Linked DNA regions of Panacibacter microcysteis. The protein of the gene in region 2 interacts with the protein of the main gene of each other region in a pairwise test. Links are inferred from orthologs where the notes say so. Each region holds a gene or a part of one and is shown on either strand. Other genes may lie near its edges. The genes, in order: ruvC and ruvA.

What was found.
Region 1: the proteins of ruvA (region 2) and ruvC interact in binary tests that used the Escherichia coli proteins (3 or more experiments, as listed by UniProt). The link is inferred for Panacibacter microcysteis from one-to-one orthologs.

Annotation. Positions count from the first base shown.
Region 1 is NZ_JADWYR010000001.1:2,357,667-2,366,065, reverse strand. Bases 3,653-6,521 are described here. They hold ruvC (crossover junction endodeoxyribonuclease RuvC), read right to left. Parts: upstream 5,438-6,521; coding sequence 4,868-5,437; downstream 3,653-4,867. Other genes in these bases: I5907_RS09545 (NUDIX hydrolase), read left to right, coding at 5,651-6,409; I5907_RS09555 (hypothetical protein), read right to left, coding at 4,369-4,863; I5907_RS09560 (HIT family protein), read left to right, coding at 3,987-4,376; greA (transcription elongation factor GreA), read left to right, coding at 3,653-3,855. Outside these bases: rnr (ribonuclease R), read left to right, coding at 1-1,833; I5907_RS09575 (hypothetical protein), read left to right, coding at 2,075-2,284; I5907_RS09570 (CvfB family protein), read right to left, coding at 2,287-3,123; more of greA, read left to right, coding at 3,382-3,652; I5907_RS09540 (SusC/RagA family TonB-linked outer membrane protein), read left to right, coding at 6,832-8,399.
Region 2 is NZ_JADWYR010000001.1:2,815,122-2,823,375, reverse strand. What follows is about bases 2,091-4,814. They hold ruvA (Holliday junction branch migration protein RuvA), read left to right. Parts: upstream 2,091-3,020; coding sequence 3,021-3,608; downstream 3,609-4,814. Other genes in these bases: sov (T9SS outer membrane translocon Sov/SprA), read left to right, coding at 3,720-4,814; I5907_RS11580 (hypothetical protein), read left to right, coding at 2,793-2,972; I5907_RS11585 (autotransporter-associated beta strand repeat-containing protein), read right to left, coding at 2,091-2,646. In the rest of the region: more of I5907_RS11585, read right to left, coding at 1-2,090; more of sov, read left to right, coding at 4,815-8,254. UniProt on the Escherichia coli protein: The RuvA-RuvB-RuvC complex processes Holliday junction (HJ) DNA during genetic recombination and DNA repair.

The DNA.
Region 1 (8,399 bases), 460 kb from region 2 along the record:
GAAGGACGCATTACCGAGATTGTATCGCGTAAGCAAACAGAATTTGTAGGCACACTGCAACTGGCTACCAACTATGCATTTTTTGTGGCCGACAGTGACAAACCAATGCCCGATATATTTATTCCGCTAAGCAATGTAAGAGGTGCCCGGAACAAAGACAAAGTGGTGGTGCGCATGCTGCAGTGGGAAAGTGCCGATAAAAACCCGGTGGGTGAAGTGGTAAGCATTATGAAACCGGAAGATGCCAATGATATGGCTATGAAGGAAATACTTACCGAAGGCGGTTTTCCATTGTCTTTTAGTGATGATGTAACAGAAGAAAGTGAACGCTTGCCGGATGTCATCAGCGAAAGCGAAATTGGCCGGCGCAAAGATTTTCGGGATGTATTAACCTTTACCATAGACCCGGCAGATGCCAAAGATTTTGACGATGCATTGTCTATACGCATGCTAAAAACCGGTCTTTATGAAGTGGGTGTACACATAGCAGACGTAAGCCACTACGTGGAGACAGGAACAGCGCTGGATGAAGAAGCATACAAACGTGCAACATCTGTTTACCTGCCCGATCGTGTAAACCCAATGCTGCCGGAAAGAATATCGAATGAGTTGTGTTCATTACGCCCCAATGAAGACAAATTAACCTTCTCTGCCGTCTTTACCATGGATGCAAATGGCAAAGTAAAAAGCCAGTGGATCGGCAGAACGGCCATACATTCAGACCATCGTTTTACCTACGAAGATGTGCAGGAAATCATTGAAAAAGGAGAAGGTAAATACAGCGAAGAAATAGTATTGCTCAACCGCATGGCACGCAGCCTGCGCAAAGTACGGTTCGATAAAGGTGCCATCAATTTCTCCTCGCAGGAAGTGCGTTTCAAACTCGATGAAAAAGGCAAGCCGATAGGTATAGTCATCAAAGAAAGCAAAGAGGCGCACCAGCTTATTGAAGAGTTTATGCTGCTAGCCAACAGAACAGTGGCAGAATACATTGGCAAGATCAAAGTAAATAAAAAACCTGTGCCGTTTCCTTACCGCGTGCACGATACACCTGATGAGCAGAAACTGCTGCCATTTATTGAATTTGCTAAAAAATACGGGCATAAGTTCGACATCAGTTCTCCTGAACGCATAGCCGAAAGCTTTAATGCCATGCTGGCCGATGTAAATGGCAAACCCGAACAGCATGTACTGGAACAGCTTGGTATACGCACAATGGCCAAAGCATCCTATGCTACGGAAAACATTGGCCACTATGGCCTCGGCTTCGAAGATTACTGTCATTTTACATCTCCTATACGCCGTTACCCTGATGTGCTGGTGCATCGTGTGCTGCAATCCTGTTTGCAGCAGGAGCCCGCCATCGATAAAAAGATGGAAGAGAAATGCAAACACTGCAGCGAGCGTGAGCGTGCAGCCATGGAGTGCGAACGTGCAGCCAACAAGTACAAACAGGTTGAATACATGAAAGAGCACCTTGGCCAGACATTCGAAGGTGTGGTAAGTGGCGTATCTTCTTTTGGCTTTTGGGTAGAGACTGTTGCACACAAATGCGAAGGGCTGGTAAGCCTTGCAAGCCTCAGCGATTATGATGATTTCAGGCACATTGAATCTGATTATGCCTTGGTGGGTCGCAGAAGCGGGCGCTCTTTCAGAATGGGCGACAAAGTGTTTATACGCGTGGTTGCAGCCAACCTCGACAAACGCCAGCTCGACTATGAGTGGATCTTAAAACCTGAGGCAGATGAAACAACAGCAGAGAAAAGCCAGAAACCCAAAATCAAAAAGGAAAAAGGAAAAGGCGCAGTAAAGAAACCAAAGAAAGAAAAATAGCATTTGGTTACAGGCATTTGTTTTTATGGCATCGCCTGTTGTGTCACTCACTTGTGCGTTCCATTCATGTGGCAGCTGCAGCGATCAGGCAATATTCCCGCCAGACCACCCCGGCCTGGCGTATTTTTTCGTTTCGCAGACTTGCTGGTTTTAGTAGCATTATAATTATGCATAACGCTCATGGTTTTACGCCGTACAGTGTGTTTGGCAGCATAATTGTTTGCATTAATAAAACATAACCATGAAAGCACTATCAATCGCTGTTTTTACCACCATACTTTTAAGCGCATGTGGTAATGGCGCAAACGAAAACAAAGGAACAGAAACAGAACCAGCCACCACTTCTCCGGGTGCAACCGTTACAGATTCAGGCAAATCAATGGGTGATACCATGATGCAACCTAACGGCGTAAGTAATGGTACGGTAGTGGTAGACAGTACAAAAGATTAAGATTACACGGCGGTAATCAGTGAAATTCCTTCACTATCTATACTGATGCGTTTTTGCTTATACAAAGCCCCAAGCGTCATTTTAAAAGTTTTTTTGCTCATCGCAAAAAAACGATAAATATCTTCGGGTTCACTTTTATCGTGGTAAGGCAGAAAGCCATTATTTTCTTTCAGGAGGCGCAGAATTTTTTCTGCCTCTCCTTCTACTTTGCTATAGCCTGGCTTGTCCAGAACAATGTCTATTTTATTATCTGGTCTTATGGTTTTCACAAACCCTTTCAGTCGGTCACCTACATGCACATCCCTGTACACTTCGTTAGCATGCAACAGGCCTGTGTGTTTACCATTGATGATCATTACAAAGCCAAGATCACTTTTACGTTGCACGTAAAGGTCAACTTCCTCCGCTTCTGCAACAGTTAGCTCTTCATTACTTATCTGCCGTTCTACTTTTTCGGTTGCGGCCACCCTGCCGGTTTGCGCATCTATGTAAATTTTCACCAGGTACTCACCGCCTTTCTGCATACGTGCAAGCTGCTGGGATTTTGGTACAAAAATGTCCTTCATTAAACCCCAGTCGAGAAATGCCCCATGCTCTGTGGTGCTTACGCATTTCAGCTTTACAACATCGCCTACAATACCTTTGGGTTCCTGGGTGGTTGCTACCAGCCGGTTATCAGAATCATGGTAAATAAATACTTTGATTTCATCCCCGGTACGAAGGTCTGCAGGCGCAAATCTTTTTGGTAATAATATACCTTCCTTACCATCATCAAGATAAAACCCAAACTCAACCTTGCGGGAAACTTTCAGTGTATTATAAACTCCAACTTCTATCATGCGTATTAAGTAAGGGGTCAAAAGTAAAAAACAATAAACTGCAAAAGGAAATTTACTTGTGGGAATATTCTAATACAAGTTTTGCCGGGCAAAAAAGTGTACTTATACCGACAGCCTCAAAACACGAAAAAGTAGTGCAGGCAGATTATTTTTAATACTTGTCTTTGTATATGGATTTTTGTATTTTTGATATTCTGCAACGCTACGTACAAAATATGTGGCGTTGTATTTTTTTTATCTAACGCAAACCTCAATTTTATGAGTGACGTAATGTATGTATCCAAAGAGGCTTATGAGAATATGAAAGAGGAGCTTCACCGCATGAAAACCGTAGACAGGCCTGCGGCCTCCAGAGCCATAGCTGAAGCAAGAGAAAAAGGGGACCTTAAAGAAAATGCTGAATACGATGCCGCCAAAGAAGCGCAGGGAATACTCGAAGCCAAGATGAAGCTGCTCGAAAGCCAGCTTGCCATTGCACGCATTGTAGATGCCAGCAGTGTGGATACAAGCAAGGTTTCCATTCTTACAAAAGTTACCATTACCAATGTGGCCACCAAAAAGACGGTTACATACCAGATTGTTGGTGAAAAAGAAGCAGATCTTAAAGCCGGCAAAATTTCCGTTGGTTCTCCCATAGGCCAGGGCCTGCTGGGAAAAACAAAAGGCGAAATTGCTGAAGTAAAGGCACCTACCGGTCTTATAAAATTTAAAATAGAAGATATTACGGTGTAACAAATATTTACCTCTTTGTATAAAAGCCTTCAATGAAAATTGAGGGCTTTTTGTTTGTTCAAAATATTTTGCTGCAGGCTATTTCTTTATCAGCAATAATCACTAAATCTGCACACACAAAACAGCGTTATATGACCATCTTTTCAAAAATAATAGCCGGGGAAATTCCCTCTTACAAAATTGCCGGGAACGATAAATTCTATGCCTTCCTCGATATTTTTCCCACGGTTAAAGGCCATGTGCTGGTTATTCCAAAACTGGAGATCGACAAATTTTTTGATTTGCCGGATGATTATTTAAGTGAGCTGCTCATATTTGCCAAACCAATTGCCAAGGCTATTGAGAAAGCTTTCCCGTGCGACCGCTGCGGTATAGAAGTTATAGGCCTTGAAGTGCCGCATGCACACATGCACCTGCTGCCAATCAATTCTTCAGACGACCTGAACTTTACCCGGAAAAAACTACAGCTAAGCGCGGAAGAATTAGTGGAAGTGCAACAGCAGATACTTGCTGCTATGTAACATTGGCAGCGTTTTGCAGCGCTTCCAGTTGAAGAATGTATTTACGGCAAACAAGTAAGGGTATAATACCGAACACTCCAAAGCTGCAATCGATAAGTATATGATATAAGGGTATACTTCGGATGGTTCCACAAATAAAGGCAAGCGGTATAATGCAAACACAGCAAAACATACCCCAGCCCATGATAAACTTGTTGCGCACAGGATCTCTATACACACCATAAAATAAAGCTGCAATCATCAGGTGGGCAAATGCCAGCCAGTCGTAGCCATAAAACAAAAAAGGATATTTTTTATAAGTGTCTGCAACACCGTTATATACTTTATCCAGCCATGCACCCAATACATGATCAGTATTTATAAAGCCCTGTTGTTTTAAAAAAGTGAGTTCTGTATAAACCGGGAAGGCGGTAATGCCGCTTATTGCAAGCGCAATGATAAAGAATACAACAAGTATTCTTATTTTCTTTAAGAGTGGGTATGTCATCGGTTTATTTTTTAAGAATCCTGTCCTGGTTTTTTACAACAAATTCTTCCCATCCTTTAAATCCTTTACTCATTTTACCAATGGGCGAAGATGTTTGATAATGGTGGCACAAGGCTACAGCCAGTGCGTCTGTGGCATCGAAGTATTGCGGCTTTTCTTCAAGCCCAAGTGTTTGCTGCAGCATCTTCCACACCTGTTCTTTAGCAGCATTTCCATTGCCTGTTATTGATTGCTTCACCTTTTTGGGCGAGTATTCTGTAACACCAATTTTACCCTGCATAGCTGCTGCAATAGCCACTCCCTGTGCCCTGCCTAGTTTAAGCATACTTTGTACATTTTTACCAAAGAATGGTGCTTCAATGGCAAACGTATGCGGCTTGTATTGGCTGATGAGCAGGTTTACTTTGGTATGGATCATCTCCAGCCGCTCATAAATATCTGCCACGGCGGCCAGTTTAAGCACATCCATGGTAAGCACCCGTATATGGCTGCCGTTTACATCTATGATAGCATAGCCCATTACCAGTGATCCGGGGTCTATACCAAGAATAATATTGTTTTTTGTGGCCGTCATACAGGCGTGAAGATAAGACGATAACCAGAAAACAGTGCAATGATCGCTGCAGCCGCACAAAGAACAGAATGATGCAGTGAGTGACACAACCAAAGCTGAACAGCGATCTGCAGCCGGTTTCAAAGCGTCACTTATACACAATTAAAAAATAGTTTTATTTTCGGGAAGTTTTAGATTTGCCAACAACTGACTGTCTTTTCGAAATTTGCCAACATGAAACAAGAAGCTACTGCTCAATCTGAATTCCGGCTAAAAAATGAGGGGCTTATAAACGACGCAAAAAAACTGGTGGAATCTTACCCGCGTGTTCCAATTACCGTTGACTGTGTAATTTTTGGCTTTGATGAAAATGAACTGAAAGTATTGCTGATACGTAGCGATCTTGAAATTTTTAAAGACAAATGGTCGCTGCTGGGCGATTTTGCTGCCGACAATGAACTGCTGGATGACGCCGCCTACCGCGTACTTAAAGAAAGAACAGGTATGGATGATGTGTACCTGGCCCAGGTAAAAACCTTTAGCCGGCCAAACCGGCACCCCGGTGGCCGCGTGCTTACCGTTGCGTACTGCTCACTGCTCAATATTGAGCACCACCAGCTTAGCAAAATGGATAATGAACTGCACTGGCACGCCGTAAAAACCATACAGGAGATGGACATGGCATTTGACCATAAAGAAATTATGAACGAATGCTACTGCTGGCTGCAAAAAAGAATACAGGAACACCCGCTTGGCTTTAATCTTTTACCCGAAAAATTTTCTCTCAGAGAACTTCAAAACCTCTACGAAGCCATTCTCGACATAAAAATGGACCGCCGCAATTTCCGGAAGAAATTCTTTGCCATGGACTTCCTCATAGACACCGGCGAGTTTGAAGACGATGTACCACACCGCCCCGGAAAGCTTTACCAGTTTGACTTTCAGAAGTACAAACACACCAAGAAAAAATGGAGCGGCATCGATTTCGGTTAATTTTTTTATGAGCCCGGCAGTATTGCTACTATGTGGCTTTTGTTGCGTCGCACTCTTCAGCGTTCTGCTCTTTGTTAAACAAGTGCTGCCCCGCATCTGATATACCTGCCTCTAAAAAGGCTAACCAGTAATGTTCTATAACCTGCCCCGGCAAACAGTATTTTTCGCCTTATTTTCTACGGCCATTGTTTAAGCAGGAATTTTTAAAAAATTTTTTCTGTTGTGTAAAAAATACACATATTTGCGTACTAATGTGTATAAATTACACCTTACCTGAAACGATTGCCAGATAAACCATGAGACTGACTGCACTGCTTAAGAACGACTAAACCAGCAATAAATACATGGGCCTGCCTGATCATCTTTCAGTATAACTGCGGCTTTTAAGAACTCACATAAAACCAAAGTAAAAAACCATTACTATGAACTTTAAGCGATTGTTTACGACGCTTGTGTTAGCGCTGGTATTGTATGCCATGCCCGCACTGGCACAAGAGAAAACTGTAACCGGCAAGGTTACCGATCTCAAAGACGGAAGCCCCGTGGCCGGCGCTTCTGTTTTGGTTAAAGGAACCAATACCGGAACACAAACAAAAGAAGACGGAAGTTTCTCGCTAAATGTACCGGCAAGTGCCACGACCATCGTTATCAGCCATATTGGCTTTGCACCACAGGAACTGCTTATTGGCAGTGCACCCATGAAGATTTCTCTGGTAGCAGCAAACAGTTCTCTCAACGACATTGTGGTGGTGGCCTACGGCACACGCAAAAAAGGAGACCTTACAGGTGCCGTAACTGCAGTTACCACCAAAGACTTTCAGAAAGGTGTAAACAACTCGTCTGAGCAATTGCTGCAAGGCAAGGTTGCCGGCCTGCAAATAACATCCGGCGGCGGTTCTGCAGGTGGTGGCAGTAAAATACGCATACGTGCAGGCGCATCATTAAATGCCAGCAACGACCCACTCATTGTTGTAGATGGTGTACCGGTAGAAGGCAATGGTATAGCCGGTAGCGCAAACGTACTTAGCACCATCAACCCAAACGATATTGAATCGATGAGCGTACTGAAAGATGCATCTGCAACAGCATTGTACGGATCCAGGGCATCCAACGGAGTAATTATCATTACCACAAAAAAAGGCGCAAAGGGCAAAATAAAACTCAATTTTAATTCCACTGCATCTGCCGGCATAGTGCCCAAAAAGATTGACGTACTATCCGCAAACGAAGTAAGAAGTATCATCAATGAAGATGCTGCCGCATCCGGGAACAATACATACAAAGACCTGCTTGGCAGTGCAAACACAGACTGGCAGGATGAAATTTACCAGGCGGCGCTGGGCTTCGATAATAACATCAGCGCCAGTGGCAGTATTGGTAAAATACCGTTCCGTGTTTCTCTCGGCTACCTTAACCAGGATGGTATTCTTAAAACAAATAATTTTAAAAGATTATCTTCTTCACTAAACCTTAACCCCCGTTTTTTTGATGATCACCTGGCAATAAACCTTGCCGTAAAAGCATCTAAAACCAATAACCGTTTTGCCAATGAAGGCGCTATTGGCTCGGCTGTATCATTTGACCCTACGCAGCCTGTTTATGCAGATAATAAGTATGGCGGATTTTTCGAATGGCTGCAGCCAAATGATACACCGGTAAACCTTGCTACAAGAAACCCGCTTGCATTGCTCGAACTGCGTGACAACACATCCGGTGTGAACAGGATTATCGGGAATGTGCAACTTGATTACAAATTACATTTCTTACCTGACCTGCATGTACTGGTAAACCTCGGTATAGACAATATCAGCGGTGATGGTAATGATAACACAGACCCTATAGCCGCCACAAATTTTCTAACCAACGGGCGCTATGTCTATTATAAAGAGAATAAAAAAAATACGCTGGCTGATGTATCACTCTTTTACAACAAAGAACTAACCAGCCTTAACTCAAAAGTTGATCTGCTTGTGGGGCACAGTTACCAGGA
Region 2 (8,254 bases):
CGGGTGCACGGTTGTTATTGCCACCTGTGGGTCTATTATTGTGAAGAGATTACCCTGTGTGGCAGGGTTAGTCCCTGTCTTTTGCACACCCCCACCGCCAAAACCTGTAAAACCAAGGTTTGAGAGTGATGTGGAGGTTAATCTTACCTGGTGCGTCAACGCGGAAGCGCCAGTACCAACATCGGTGGTTATTATCAGGTAGCTGGTACCTGCACTCGGTATACTTAAAAAGCCCGAATTGAATGTAATAGTACCTCCGGAAGCGGGCGCCGTTGCAGTACCTACCAGCGTTGCGCCGGTCAACGTTACAGCCGTATTCTGGTATAATTTAAAATTTACCAGGTCTCCCGCCACATAACTGCCTGCTGTAGTAAATGTTGCACTGGTTGGCGTAACAGAAACAGCATTTATCACATCTAGCTGGTAACTCGCAATAATATTGTTTATTGAACCCAATGAAATATTTGCAGCAGGAGGCTGACTTGCAGTAATCGCCACGGAAGGACCGTAAATCGTTTTTGTATTACCTGCTGCAACCGGGTTTGTTGCACCGGTCACAGCAACCGTACCACCTGGTACGCTGGTGAATGAAAAATTTGCCAGGCTGTTAGCTGCAATGTTCACATTGTCGCCGTTGATGCTCGTCAGGGCTATATCTGCCGTAATGATAAAATAAGTGGTACTTCCGGCGGCCAGGGTAAAAAACCCGGTATTAAAGGTTAACGTTTGCGGGTTGCCCGATGCCGTTGCAACACCGATAAGCGTAGGGCTTGCAAAGTTATTTGCATTGTTCATATACAACCTGAATGTGGTTATATCTGTTGTTGGAATATATGTGCCTGCCGTGGTAAACGTAAACGAAGTTGGATTTACATCCGCATTGGCCACGGTAACCTGGTACGATGCAAGCATATTGTTTGCAGTGTTTTGCAAAACTGTTCCCGCGGCGGGGTGTGCGGCGTTAATGGTAACAACAGGGCCAACTATTGTCTGGGTATTGCCTGCCGGCACAGGATTGGTTCCCGTCTTTCCAACACCTGCACCACCTGCAGTTGTAAAAGAAAAATTGTTGAGGTTGGTGGCAGCTATATTTACGGTATTGCCATTGGTGCCTGTCAAAGGCACATCGGCAGTCAATATAAAATAAGTGGTCGTTCCATCAGTGATGCTGCTGAATCCGGTATTAAATGTAAGTGTCTGCGGTCTCGTGCCGCCGGCTATATTGCCAATCAGTGTTGCGCCTGTAAGGCTGTTGGTTGAATTTTGGTAAAGGCTGTAGCCTGAGACATCGGCAGCATTGGCATATGTACCGGCTGTAGTAAAGGTAAATGCTGTAGGTGTAACGTCTCCGTTTGATGCTGTAACCTGGTACGCAGCTATTGGGTTGACGTTGCTGTTTTGGTTAATCGTTCCTGCCGCCGGGTGTACTGCTGCAATAGCGGCCTGCGCACCAATGATGGTATGTGTGTTGGTAACTAATGCCGGACTATTATCACCGGTTCTTAATACTGCACCGGTGAACTGAAAATTTGTTAATGCCGTTGATGTTAGCGACACTGTTTTCCCTGCCTGTGCAGAGAGCGGTACATCTGTCGCTACAAGAAAATAGGCGGTGCTGTTTGCAGCAAGTGCAGAAAATCCTGTATTGAAATTAAGCAGCCCGCCGGTGGCAGGTGCAGCCAATGTGGCAACCAATGTAGCGCCACTGAGGCTATTCGTCGTGTTCTGGTATAGTTTGAAGTTCGTAATATCAGTTGCTGCCGTATATGTGCCTGCGGTGTTAAACCTGAAAGCCGAAGGTGTTAGCGCTGTACTCCCCGTTACTACCTGGTAGGCGCCTATCAGATTATCAGTGGTATTTTGGGTTAAGTTAGATGCCGCCGGGTGCATGCCTGTTGTATTGATCGTAACTGGCGGAGGCGGCGTCCACGTAAATGTAAGGCCGGATGCAGGCATAAGCGTGTTCCTTGTTCTGCAGGTGGCATTATTGGCTGCCCCGGCTGTGGTGGCAGCCCAGTTGGTAGTGGTTGAGCGGTTATTAAAATCAGCATTGGTTGCGCCCCGGAGACCTACCTGCACATCTTCGTTTGTAGCGCTGGTCGCGGTACACGTGCCATATCTTACTTCAGCAACGTTGCTGGTTTCATAAAGCCTTACCTGGAAGTTTAATACATCTCCTGTATAATTGAATCTTCTTGCATTATTCCATTGTACGATGAAAATTCTATTTGGTGCGGTTCCGGATGTGGTGTAACTAATACGCGTATTGGTTGCACTGCTATACAGGTCGAAACCAAAAGCAGCTATTGCTCCCTCATAAGTTGTCGTTGCAGACACAGGCACATATTGTGTCGGGTTGCCACCTGTGCTAACAGGCACAGTACCACCCAGCATTACATAGCCGTTAGACTGAACGTTGCAGGTAGTGTAGTTGATGCCATTGAAATTGAACGTAAAGCCCAGTGGAATATTGAGGTAGTTGTTATCATCCCATCCGCCGGTACCTAAGTTTGTACCGGTAATAGGTGCATATGTACTTGTACTCTGGGTGAATGCATAGCCCGAAACCTGTGCAAACAGGGTTGTATTGGCTATAGTCAAAAGCACGGCAAACAAAGTTGCCCTGAGGGTATACTTGAAGGTCATAAGGGGTACGGTTTTGATTGCCGGGCTGGTTCTCCCGGTATATATACGGATTAAATCTGGCGATGAAATTAACTGATAATTAATATGTACTTACATAACACAGATTAAGAAAAAATGAAAATTGTTGGTACCGGCAAAATATTTTCATGGCATCTTCGTTGCGTCGCAATCCGTTTATCAGCAGTATTTCATGGCATCTGTGGCTCATAACCTGGTTTTCGAAAGCGCATCGTTGGCTGCGCAAAGATTTGCAGACGAAAGGATTGCGACGCAACGATGCTGCCACCTGTACTGCCGCCGGTATCCAAAAATTTCACTTAAGCTAACATAGCCTGCGCTCTTTCTATTACTAAACCCACTACTTTTGAAACATTATGATCGCTTTTGTAAGAGGGAGCTTTGCAAAGAAAAGCCCGGCGCAGGTTATTGTTGATGTAAATGGCGTGGGCTACGAATTACAGATAAGCCTGAATACTTATTCTTCTATCAGCACGAAAGAAGAAGGCCAGTTACTCACCTACCTGCACATTACCGAAAACGGGCAAACATTGTTTGGTTTTTATACGCAGGAAGAGAAGGATCTTTTTCTTCAACTCATCAGCGTTTCCGGCGTTGGTGCCACCACTGCAAGAATGATGCTGAGCGGTTTGCGGCCCGATGAAGTGATTAAAGCAATTGTGCAGGGCAATACCAGACAACTGGAGAGCGTTAAAGGAATCGGGAAAAAAACCGCTGAAAGACTTATCGTTGAGCTGAAGGATAAAATGGGTAAAATATCTTTTGAAAATACCGCCTCTCCCACTCAGTCTTTTGATGCTCCCGGTAAAGATGCAATCAATGCTTTGGTAGGTCTTGGAATAGCTAAACCTGTGGCTGAACAGGCAGTAAAAAAAGTTTCAGATTCTGCTAAAGAAGCACTTTCTTTGGAAGATATTATTAAACAAGCTTTAAAAAATCTTTAGACCTATAAGAGAAACTTCTACCTAACCAAGGCTACTGAAAAATTGACTCGTCATTTCCTGATTTTTTCGCGTATTACTGTAGCTGTTTTACTTGTTGCAACTGGCATTCCTGTGTTTGCACAAAAAACAGACTCGCTGCGTTTTCCATTGAAAGACCGGCGTGGTGACAGATTTACGTGGCGTTATAACAACCCTTTTGACATAAAAGACACCTCATTTGTAAAGCAGGAAATTGAGTATGACCCCACCACAAAACAATACTACATTGTAGAGAAGATAGGCAATACCGTTTACAGGAAATCTACGCTTTCGTTTGATGAGTTTATGAGACTGCAATCCCAGATCTCGGAGAACGATTATTTTTCTGAACGTTCCAAAACACTGTTTGATCTCAACCGTCGTGTGCAAAGACCCAGGCCAAGGGTGTATAACCAGTTATTCGACAGAATTTTTGGTGTGGGCCCGCAGGGTTTGAAGGTGGACATTAAACCGGAAGGTAATGTTGATCTTATTGCGGGCTACCAGGGCCAGAATATAAAAAACCCAACACTGCCGGAAGCGGCCAGGAAAACGGGTGGGTTTGATTTCAACATGAATGCCAATGTAAACATTAATGCGAACATTGGAGATAAGCTTAAACTACCCATTAGTTATAATACGCTTGCCAACTTTGATTTCGAAAACCAGCTTAAGCTCGATTATAAAGGCAAGGATGATGAAATCATCAAATCCGTGGAAGCAGGTAATATTTCATTTCAGTCTAAAGGAAGCCTGATGGCCAGTGTGCAGAGCCTGTTTGGTGTAAAGACCCAATTGCAGTTTGGTAAACTGTTCATTACTACGGCACTGGCCAACCAGCGTTCTCAACGCCAGTCGCTTACACTGCAGGGCGGTGGTCTTAACCAGGTGATCAACAAAAAGCTGGATGATTACGATGAGAACAAGCACTTCCTGATGGCGCAGTATTTCAGGAACAATTACGAAAAGGCAATGAAGAACCTGCCTTATGTAAGCAGCCAGACACAAATTCTGAGACTGGAGGTTTGGGTAACCAACCGTAATGGTGCCACCACCAATACAAGGAACATTGTAGGTTTTATGGACCTTGCAGAAAATGACCCATACAATTCCAATATCAATTCTTTGAGTTCAAACCCGTTGCCATCCAATGGTTCAAACGACCTTTACCAGAAGCTGAGCAGTAATGATGCAAACCGTAACCCGGCTTTCATTAACACTTCATTGCTTGGTTTAGGTTTAACGCCGGTAAATGATTTTGAAAAAACATTTGCCAGGAAGCTTGACCCTTCGGAATACTACTTTAACCCACAGGTTGGTTTTCTTTCCCTCAACCAGCAGTTACAACCAGACGAAGTATTGGCTATTGCTTACCAGTACACATATAACGGGCAGGTGTTTCAGGTAGGTGAATTTTCACAGGATGTAAACGTTGACTCTACTCAGGGCGTACAAAAGGTATTGTTCCTCAAATTATTAAAAGCCACATCGCAACGGCCAACACTGCCACTCTGGAACCTGATGATGAAAAACATTTACTCATTGGATGTAACAGGTTTACAGAGAGATGGCTTTAACATCAACGTGCTATACCAGGAACCAAGCGGTGGTTTAAAAAGATACCTGCCTGTTACCGATGAAGCTTATTCCGGTAAACCTTTGTTGAGCATATTAAACCTTGACAGGTTAAACAATCGTAACGACCCGTTACCGGATGGCCAGTTTGATTATGTGGATAGTTTTACAGTTTTATCACAACAGGGCAAGATAATTTTTCCTGTACTGGAACCTTTTGGCAATTACCTGGATTCAACAGCTTTCAGCGGTCAGCCACAGGATATCAAAAATCAATACCTGTTTCCGCAATTATACGATTCGATTAAAGCAATTGCCCAGACATATGCAAACCTTGACCGCTTTTATGTACAGGGAACCATTAAGGGTAGCTCTACAACAGATATCTATCTTGGCGGTTTTAATATACCACCCGGGTCAGTGTCGGTAACTGCCGGCGGACAAATATTGCAGGAAAATGTAGACTACATCATTGACTACAACCTGGGTACACTCAAAGTTATTAACCAGGCAATTCTTAACTCTGGTGTACCGGTTAATGTGCAGTATGAGAACAATGCCACATTTGGTATACAACAACGAAGTTTTTTTGGTTTGAGGTTGGATTACCTGGTAAATAAAAAGTTGTCTCTCGGTGCAACGATGCAACGCCTTACCGAAAGGCCATTCTTTACCAAAGTAAATTACGGCGAAGATCCTATTCAAAACAGGATGTATGGGGTAGACTTCAATTACAACTCGGAGTTACCCGGCCTTACACGGTTATTAAACAAATTGCCTTTCTACGATTCAAAAACGGTAAGTACCATCAATGCTTACGGTGAAGCAGCGGTATTAAAACCTGGTCACCCGAGCCAGATTGGTAAAGGAGAAAGTGGTTTGATTTACCTGGACGATTTTGAGGGTACCACCAGTAGTATTGATCTGCGTTTCCCTTTTGTAGCCTGGACACTTGCCTCTACACCGCAGGGCACAACTTTCCCCGAGGCCACGCTTACGAACAATCTCGATTATGGAAAGAACAGGGCGAAAATTGCCTGGTACAACATAGAACCAACATTGCAGGACAAAAACAGCCCAAACAATCCTTTACGTGGCAATCTTGCAGGTCTTAGTGACCCCAGGGTAAGGGCAGTTTACACCAATGAATTATTTCCGCAGCGCACAACGAATATTACCGACGTACTAAATGCAACCTTTGATCTTGCTTATTACCCTACAGAGGCAGGCCCTTATAACTTTACGTCTTCAGGAGCAGACATGGATGAAAGAGGAAAATTCAGGTTTCCAAAGCAAAAATGGGGCGGCATCATGCGCAACATAGACCAGACAGATTTTGAAACAAGCAACATTGAATTTATTGAATTCTGGGTGCAGGATCCGTTTATCAAAAGCCCGGTAAGTACAGGAGGCAAACTGATCCTGAATCTTGGCAATATCAGTGAAGATGTTTTAAAAGACGGTCTGCGTTTTTACGAAAATGGTTTGAACACACCAACTCAACCTGCTGCCGTAGACGATAACAACAGTGTTTGGGGTCGCGTGCCTGTAAACCCCATACAGATAACACAGGCTTTTAGCAATGACCCGGCAGACCGCCCTTACCAGGACGTAGGTTTCGATGGCAATGATGATGACTCTGAAAGGCTGAAACAGGCGCCTTATCTTGCCAACCTCGCTTCCACTTTTGGAACAGGATCTGCGGTATACCAGAGTGCACAACAGGACCCATCGCACGATAACTATAAATGGTACCGGGATGCCAGCTATGATGCGTCAGGTACAGGTATTCTGGGCAGGTACAAGAATCACAATAACCCGCAGGGCAACTCCCCTATTGCCACGGGCACTTCACAGTTTTCACCGGCTGTGACACTTTATCCTGATAACGAAGACCTGAACCGGGATAATACCTTGAACGAAACAGAAGAATACTACGAGTACGAGATAGACCTGAAGCCTGGTATGGATGTAAACAATACACCCTACATTACTGATAAAAGAACGGTTACTGCAAAACTTGCAGACGGTACATCAGTAAATGAGAACTGGTTTCTTTTCAGGATACCGATCAAAAACTATTCGGGCAAAGTAGGCCAGATACCGGATTTCAAATCGATCAGGTTTGTGCGTATGTTTATGACAGATTTTGAAGATTCAATTGTTATGCGTTTTGCCAGTCTTGATCTTGTTCGTAACCAATGGAGAACTTTTACGTACGAACTGGACACAACCGGCTCTTACACGCCACTGCCGGCCAACAGTTCTACCAAGATCAATGTGCTGGCCGTTAACGTTGAAGAAAATAGCAGCCGCCAGCCTATACCCTATAAAATTCCGCCGGGTATTGAGCGGGTACAGTTGTTGGGTAACAATGGCGTAAACCTGCTGCAGAATGAACAATCCATGAGCCTTAAACTGACCAATGTAACCAAAGGTGAATCGAGGGCTGTATTCAAAACACTGAATCTTGATCTTAGGCAATATGGCCAGTTATCCATGTTCCTTCACAGCGAATCTGTGATCGGTCAGCGCAATCTTAATACCGGCGACTTTGTTGCAGTAATAAGGCTCGGCCAGGATTTCCTGAATAATTACTACGAAATACGCATTCCTTTAAAAGCAACCGATTTTGGTGCGAGCCTGGCAGACCAGATATGGCCAGTTGAAAACAACCTGGACATCGCTTTAAATGAACTGATACAACTTAAGCAGCGTAGAAATGCAGCACAGCAATCTCTTGGCACTATTTACAGGGAGCAATTGGGTACGCAGACCATTTCTGTTCTTGGTAATCCTAATTTGGCAGAAGTACAGGGAATCCTTGTTGGTGTTGAAAACGCCACCAATGAAACCCTCAGCACCGAGGTATGGGTCAATGAGCTGCGTCTTTCCAAAATTGATGAGAATGGTGGCTGGGCCGCTTTGGGTCGTGCTGATATACAACTGGCAGATCTTGGTACATTATCTGTTTCTGCAAATACGTATACCCAGGGTTTTGGCACCATCGAACAACGTGCCAATGAGCGTGCAAGGGATAACATGGTGCAATA